2 regions of the Dactylosporangium sp. NPDC000555 genome follow, and region 1 is predicted to be linked to the other one. Evidence: riboswitches for the same ligand, from Rfam matches in the RefSeq annotation. Region 1 holds a riboswitch; the other holds the start of a gene.
What was found. A riboswitch is a leader RNA that binds a small molecule or an ion and turns the genes downstream of it on or off. The one in region 1 is predicted to bind glycine.

Region 1 (3,405 bases):
CCGCCCTCATCGCCGACATGCAGCGCACCGCCCCCGCCGACGCCGTGTTCGTCGGCTGCGGCGTCGCCGTCTCCGGCTCCGTGCGCCACCACCTCGGCTGGGCCGACGAGACGATCGAACCGGCGCTCGCCGCGGCGCTCGACGATCACCGCCTCGACCCGCGCCCGGGCGGTCGCCCGCCGATCCTGGGCGGCATCGCCGACCTGGCCGCCCTCGCCGAGCACACCCGCGGCGCCGCGGCCGGCGTCGCCAACGTCATCTACCTGCACGGCGACGCCGGCATCAGCGCGGGCATCATCGCCGGCGGCCGGCGCATCACCGGCTACGGCGGCCACGGCGGCGAGGTCGGCCACATGGTCGTCAACCCCGCCGGCCGGCAGTGCGGCTGCGGCTCGCGCGGCTGCTGGGAGACCGAGATCGGCGAGCGGGCGCTGCTGCACCTCGCCGGCCGCAGCGTGCCGACCGCCGGCGCCGCCGTCACCGGCGCCGTGCACGCCGCCCGCGAGGGCGACCCGGATGCCCTCGCCGTGGTCGTGCACGCCGCCGACTGGCTCGGTTTCGGCGTGGCCAACCTGGTCAACATCTTCAACCCCACGGTCGTGGTCTTCGGTGGCACGCTGCGGGAGTTGTACCTCACCGGCGCCGACCGCGTGCGCGACCGCCTCCACACCATGGCCCTGCCGGCGTGCCGGGACCACCTCGGCCTGCGCACCCCGCAGCTCGGCGACGACGCCCCGCTGGTCGGCGCGGCCGAGCTGGCATTCGAGGCCCTGCTGACCGACCCCCTCTCGCGGTAGCCGGCCGCCGCTCCACGCGGTCGCGACGACCGGGTGGACATGTGCCCGGCGAGCCGCTATCGTTCGGCCCACATGTGAATACTCGCCGTTTATGCCGGGCGGGAGAGTGCTGGCGTCGCTGACGCCGGCCGCCGTAGGAGCAACTTCTCCCCAGAATCTCTCAGGCCCAGTTACCGCTCGGACAGGCGACTCTGGAAAGTCGGGATCTTCCCGCGCCGAAGGTGTAAACCGTCCCTGCGACGGTGAAGCTCTCAGGCACAGATGACAGAGCGGGGAGGCAGACCTGTCCCAGACCTCGGTCTGGGTCGAGAGGAGCCTCCCGCCGTGACCCGCAGCATCGACACACCGGACCGCTCAGCCGTCGCTCGGGCCTGCCCGCGGCAGCCCGGCACCGCGCGGATCAGCCCATCGATCGGGCGGATTCCCCACCCGGTGGCACCCCGCCCTTGACGCCGTGACCGTCCGCGCCCGCGGACCGTCGACCGAGGCCGCGGCAACGCCGAGCTGTGCCGTTCGCCGCAATGCGCGCCGTCGACCGGCCGATCCATCCCGCAACCAGACGAAGAGAGATATCGATGAGCGTCCCGACTGACCTGCGCTACTCCACCGATCACGAGTGGCTCCGCACCGACGGGGACATCGCGACCGTCGGTATCACCGACTTCGCGGCTCGGGCCCTGGGCGACATCGTCTTCGTCCAGCCACCCGTGGTCGGCGCCACCGTCTCCGCCGGCGAGGCGTGCGGCGAGATCGAGTCGACCAAGTCGGTCAGCGACCTGTACTCCCCGGTCGCCGGCGAGGTCGTGGCGGTCAACGACGACGTGACGGCGGACCCGGCGCTGCTCAACAGCGATCCGTTCGGCGCCGGCTGGCTGTTCAAGGTGCGCGTCAGCGACCTGCCGCCGCTGCTGGACGCCGACGCCTACCGCGACCTCATCTCCGGGGAGAACGGATGACCGGCAGCGTCGCGGACCACCGACTGTCGGATGGGCAACCCCCATGGCGTTGAGCGCCTTCGACCTGTACTCGGTCGGCATCGGTCCATCCAGCTCGCACACTGTCGGGCCCATGCGCGCGGCGAAGACCTTCGCCGACCGGCTGGTCCGCGATCGACACGCGCCCTTCGTGCACCGCGTGCGGGCCGATCTGTACGGATCGCTCGCCGCGACCGGCCGCGGGCACGGAACACCGAAGGCCGTCATGCTCGGCCTGGAAGGCGATGACCCGGCAACGGTCGACATCGACCACATCGACGAGCGTGTCGAGGCCATCGCCAGGCAGCACACCCTGACCCTGCCCGGCGGCCACGTCATCGCCTTCGAGCCCGACCGTGACATCACCCTGCACCGCAGGCGAACGCTACCCGCCCACCCCAACGGCATGTCCTTCACCGCCCATGCGGACGACGGCACGATCATCGACCAGCGAACGTCCTACTCGATCGGCGGAGGTTTCGTCGTCGACGCCGCCGCGGACGGCACGATCGCCGTGGTGGCGGACGACACCGTCGTGCGCTACCCGTTCACCACGGCCACCGAGCTGCTCGCCCACTGCCACGAGACCGGCCTGTCGATTTCGGAGATCATGCTCGCCAACGAGCGTTCGTGGCGAACGACGGACCAGATCCGGGCCGGCCTGCTGTCCCTCTGGCAGGTCATGGCCGGCTGCGTCGAGCGCGGCTACCACCGCACCGGGGTGTTGCCCGGCGGCCTGAAGGTGCCGCGCCGCGCACCCGGCCTCTTCGCCAAACTCTCGACGCGCCACGACCCGGCCGACCCGCTGCATGCCGTCGACTGGATCAACCTGTACGCCCTGGCCGTCAACGAGGAGAACGCCGCGGGCGGCCGCGTCGTCACCGCACCGACCAACGGCGCCGCGGGCATCATCCCCGCGGTGCTGCACTACTACGTACGTTTCGTGGCCGGCGCGAGCGACGACGGCATCGTGCGGTTCCTGCTCACGGCCGCCGCCATCGGCATCATCATCAAGGAGAACGCCTCCATCTCGGGCGCCGAGGTCGGCTGCCAGGGCGAGGTCGGGTCCGCCTGCGCGATGGCGGCCGCCGGGCTGTGCGAGGTCACCGGCGGCAGCCCGGAGCAGGTCGAGAACGCCGCCGAGGTCGGCATCGAACACAACCTCGGCCTCACCTGCGACCCGATCGGCGGCCTCGTGCAGATCCCCTGCATCGAACGCAACGCGATCGCCTCCGTCAAAGCCGTCAATGCCGCCCGCCTCGCCCTGCACGGCACCGGGAGTCACAGCGTCAGCCTGGACAAGGCGGTCAAGACCATGCGGCAGACCGGGTACGACATGCACACCAAGTACAAGGAGACCTCCCGTGGTGGCCTGGCCGTCAACATCGTCGAATGCTGAGCGCTCGGTGAGCACTGGTGGGAGCATGCGCGTCATCCGCGCGGGGCTGGTCCCCTACGAGCGGGCATGGCAGCTGCAGCGCGAGATTCATGCCGAGGTCGTGCGCGGGGACCGTCCCGGCACCGTCCTGCTCCTGGAGCATCCGCCGGTCTACACCGCCGGCAAGCGCACCGAACCGTGGGAGCGCCCGTTCGACGGCACGCCCGTCATCGACGTCGATCGCGGCGGAAAGATC
Region 2 (3,405 bases), on a different contig from region 1:
CGACGGCAGGTACTTCGCCAGGTGCGAGCGCACCGCCACCGGCCCGACGCCGGGGCCGCCGCCGCCGTGCGGGATGCAGAACGTCTTGTGCAGGTTGAGGTGCGACACGTCGGCGCCGAACTTGCCCGGCTTGGCGTAGCCGAGCAGCGCGTTGAGGTTGGCGCCGTCGACGTAGACCTGCCCGCCGGCCTCGTGCACCTTCGCACACAGGTCGGCGATGCCGGTCTCGTACACGCCGTGCGTCGACGGATACGTGACCATGATCGCGGCGAGCCGCTCGCCGTGCTGCTCGATCTTCTTGTCCAGGTCGCCCAGGTCGACGTTGCCGAGCTCGTCGCAGGCGACGACGGCGACCCGCATGCCCGCCATCACGGCGCTGGCCGCGTTGGTGCCGTGCGCGCTGGACGGGATCAGGCACACGTCCCGCCCGGTATCGCCGCGGTCCAGGTGATACGCCCGAATCGCCAGCAGCCCGGCCAACTCGCCCTGCGATCCGGCGTTGGGCTGCAGGCTCACGGCGTCGTAGCCGGTCACCTCGGCCAGCCAGCGCTCGAGGTCGCCGATCAGCCGGCGATACCCCTGGGTCTGCGACGCCGGCGCGAACGGGTGCAGGCCGGCGAACTCGGGCCAGGTGATCGGCTCCATCTCGGCCGTCGCGTTGAGCTTCATCGTGCACGACCCCAGCGGGATCATGCCCCGGTCGAGCGCGTAGTCCTTGTCGGAGAGCCTGCGCAGGTACCGCAGCATCGCCGTCTCCGAGCGGTGGCTGGAGAACACCGGGTGGGTCAGGTACGCCGACGCGCGGCGCAGCCCGGCCGGCACCGCGTCGGTGCTGTCCAGCTCGGTCACCTCGATGTGCGACAGCCCGAACGCGGCGAGCACGTCGCGCACGTGGTCGGACGTGGTGGTCTCGTCGCAGGCGATGCTCACCCGGTCGGCGTCGACCAGGCGCAGGTTGATCCCCCGCTCGGCGGCGGCCTCGACGACCGAGGCGGCCCGGCCCGGCACGACGGCAGTGACGGTGTCGAAGAACGCGAGATGCTCGGTGGTGACCCCGCCGGCGCGCAGCCCCGCGGCGAGCCGGACGGCAGTGTCGTGGGTGCGGGCGGCGATCGCGCGCAGCCCGTCCGGGCCGTGGTACACCGCGTACATGCTCGAGGTCACCGCGAGCAGCACCTGCGCGGTGCAGATGTTGCTGGTCGCCTTCTCCCGGCGGATGTGCTGCTCGCGGGTCTGCAGCGCGAGCCGGTAGGCGGGCGCGCCGCCGGCGTCCTTCGACACGCCGACGAGCCGGCCGGGCAGCGTGCGCTCCAGGCCCTGACGGACCGACATGTAGCCGGCGTGCGGGCCGCCGAAGCCCATCGGCACGCCCAGGCGCTGGGCGCTGCCGACGGCGACGTCGGCGCCGATCGCGCCGGGCTCGCGCAGCAGGCACAGCGCCAGCAGGTCGGCGGCGACGGTGACGATCGCGCCCCGCTCGTGGGCCCGCGCGACGAGGGCCTCGTGGTCGCGGACCGCGCCGGAGGCGCCCGGATACTGCAGGTGCAGCCCGAAGAACTCGGCCGGCAGCTCCCGCGTCGCGAGGTCGAGGACGCGCACCTCGATGCCGAGCGGCTCGGCCCGGGTCCGGATCACGGCGAGGGTCTGCGGCAGCACGTCGGCGTCCACGACGTACACCTCGGAGGCGACCTTGGACGAGCGGCGGGCGAGGGTCATCGCCTCGGCCGCGGCGGTGGCCTCGTCCAGCAGCGACGCCCCGGCGACCGGCAGCCCGGTCAGGTCGGCCACGACCGTCTGGAAGTTCAGCAGCGCCTCGAGCCGCCCCTGGCTGATCTCCGGCTGGTACGGCGTGTAGGCCGTGTACCACGAGGGGTCCTCGAGCACGTTGCGCAGGATCACCGGCGGCGTGTGCGTGCCGTGGTAGCCCAGGCCGATCATCGACACCAGCGGCCGGTTGGCCGAGGCGAGCTCGCGCAGCTCCGCGAGCACCTGCGCCTCCGACGCCGCCGGCGGCAGCTCGAGCGGCTCGCGCCAGCGGATCGAGCCGGGGATCGCGGCGGTCATGAGCTCCTCGACCGACTCGTATCCGACGGCCTTGAGCATGCGGGCATGGTCGTCGGCGGAAGGGCCGATGTGCCGCGCGGCAAAACTCGTCATAGCCACACTCTCTGGGTCTCGCGGGACAGGGGCGATAGGACGCGCTCCTCCCCCTCTGTCGCAGACTCCAGAGGTGCCAACCCGTCGCGGTCCTTTTGCCTGAGAGGTTCCGGGGAGGATTTGCCCCTTCGGCGCCGCCGTCGGTTGCCAACGGCGGTCTCTCCCACGCGGGTATTGCCGGCTCGCCTACCCTACCTCCTGTGCAGGACCTGACCATCGTGGCGTCGCACACGATCTATTCCGCGATCGTCGGATCCCGCGCCTACGGCCTCGACGGACCGGACTCCGACACCGACCGCCGCGGCGTCTTCCAGGCGCCGACCCCGCTGTTCTGGCGCCTGGACAAGCCGCCGGCGCACCTCGAGGGCCCGCTGCCGGAGCAGTTCTCGTGGGAGGTCGAGCGCGCCTGCACGCTCGCGCTGGCCGCCAATCCGACGGTCTGGGAGTGCCTGTCGTCCCCGCTCGTCGAACGGGTCACCGACGCCGGCCGGGCCCTGCTGGACCTGCGCCCGGCGTTCCTGTCGCGCCGGGCCGCCCGCACCTACGGCGACTACGCCCGCGACCAGCTGGCCAAGCTCACCGCGACCCGGGCGAAGACCGGCGAGGTGCGCTGGAAGCAGGCGATGCACATGGCCCGCCTGCTGCGCGCCGGCGCCCACGTGCTGCGCACCGGCGAGGTGCTGGTCGACGTCTCCGCCGACCGCGACGAGCTGCTCGCCATCCGCCGCGGCGAGCTGACCTGGGAGGACTTCGAGGCCCTGGCCGCCTCGCTGTCCGCCGAGCTGCGGCGCGCGGAGTCCGCCTCCACCCTGCCGGAGGATCCGGACCGCCCGGCGGTCGAGGAGTTCCTGGTGCGGCTGCGGCCCTTCGCATCGGTGCCGGCATCGGTACCCTGCGTGTCCGCCCCGCCGCCGCTGCCGGTCCTCGGCGACGTGCCGCCGTGGGCGGGCGAGGTGGCGGACGGACACCCGTACCCGCTCGTGTTCGCCACGGTGAGCGGCGCCCACCTGTACGGCTTCGCGTCCGTCGACTCGGACCTCGACCTGCGCGCCTGCCACGTCCTGCCGCTCGAGGAGGTTGTGGGCCTGACGACGGGCCCGGAGACGGTCCAGTCGGGCGGCGTCCGCGAGGGCATGGAGCTGGACGTCATCAGCCAGGAGCTCGCCAAGTTCGTCCGCCTGCTGCTCAAGCCCAACGGCTACGTCCTGGAGCAGCTCCTCTCGCCGCTGCTGCTGCGCACCTCCGCGC

Region 2: another riboswitch for glycine. It lies ahead of gcvP (aminomethyl-transferring glycine dehydrogenase); the one in region 1 lies ahead of gcvH (glycine cleavage system protein GcvH).

The regions. Positions count from the first base shown of each region.
Region 1 is NZ_JBEPDB010000019.1:12,833-16,237, reverse strand. It holds gene ABT297_RS14780 (ROK family protein) at 1-797, shown strand, start outside; glycine riboswitch at 887-983, shown strand; glycine riboswitch at 984-1,075, shown strand; gene gcvH (glycine cleavage system protein GcvH) at 1,373-1,753, shown strand; gene ABT297_RS14770 (L-serine ammonia-lyase) at 1,797-3,170, shown strand; gene lipB (lipoyl(octanoyl) transferase LipB) at 3,196-3,405, shown strand, end outside.
Region 2 is NZ_JBEPDB010000166.1:664-4,068, reverse strand. It holds gene gcvP (aminomethyl-transferring glycine dehydrogenase) at 1-2,157, opposite strand, end outside; glycine riboswitch at 2,235-2,333, opposite strand; partial or broken gene ABT297_RS42275 (nucleotidyltransferase domain-containing protein) at 2,367-3,020, shown strand; gene ABT297_RS42270 (nucleotidyltransferase domain-containing protein) at 3,072-3,405, shown strand, end outside.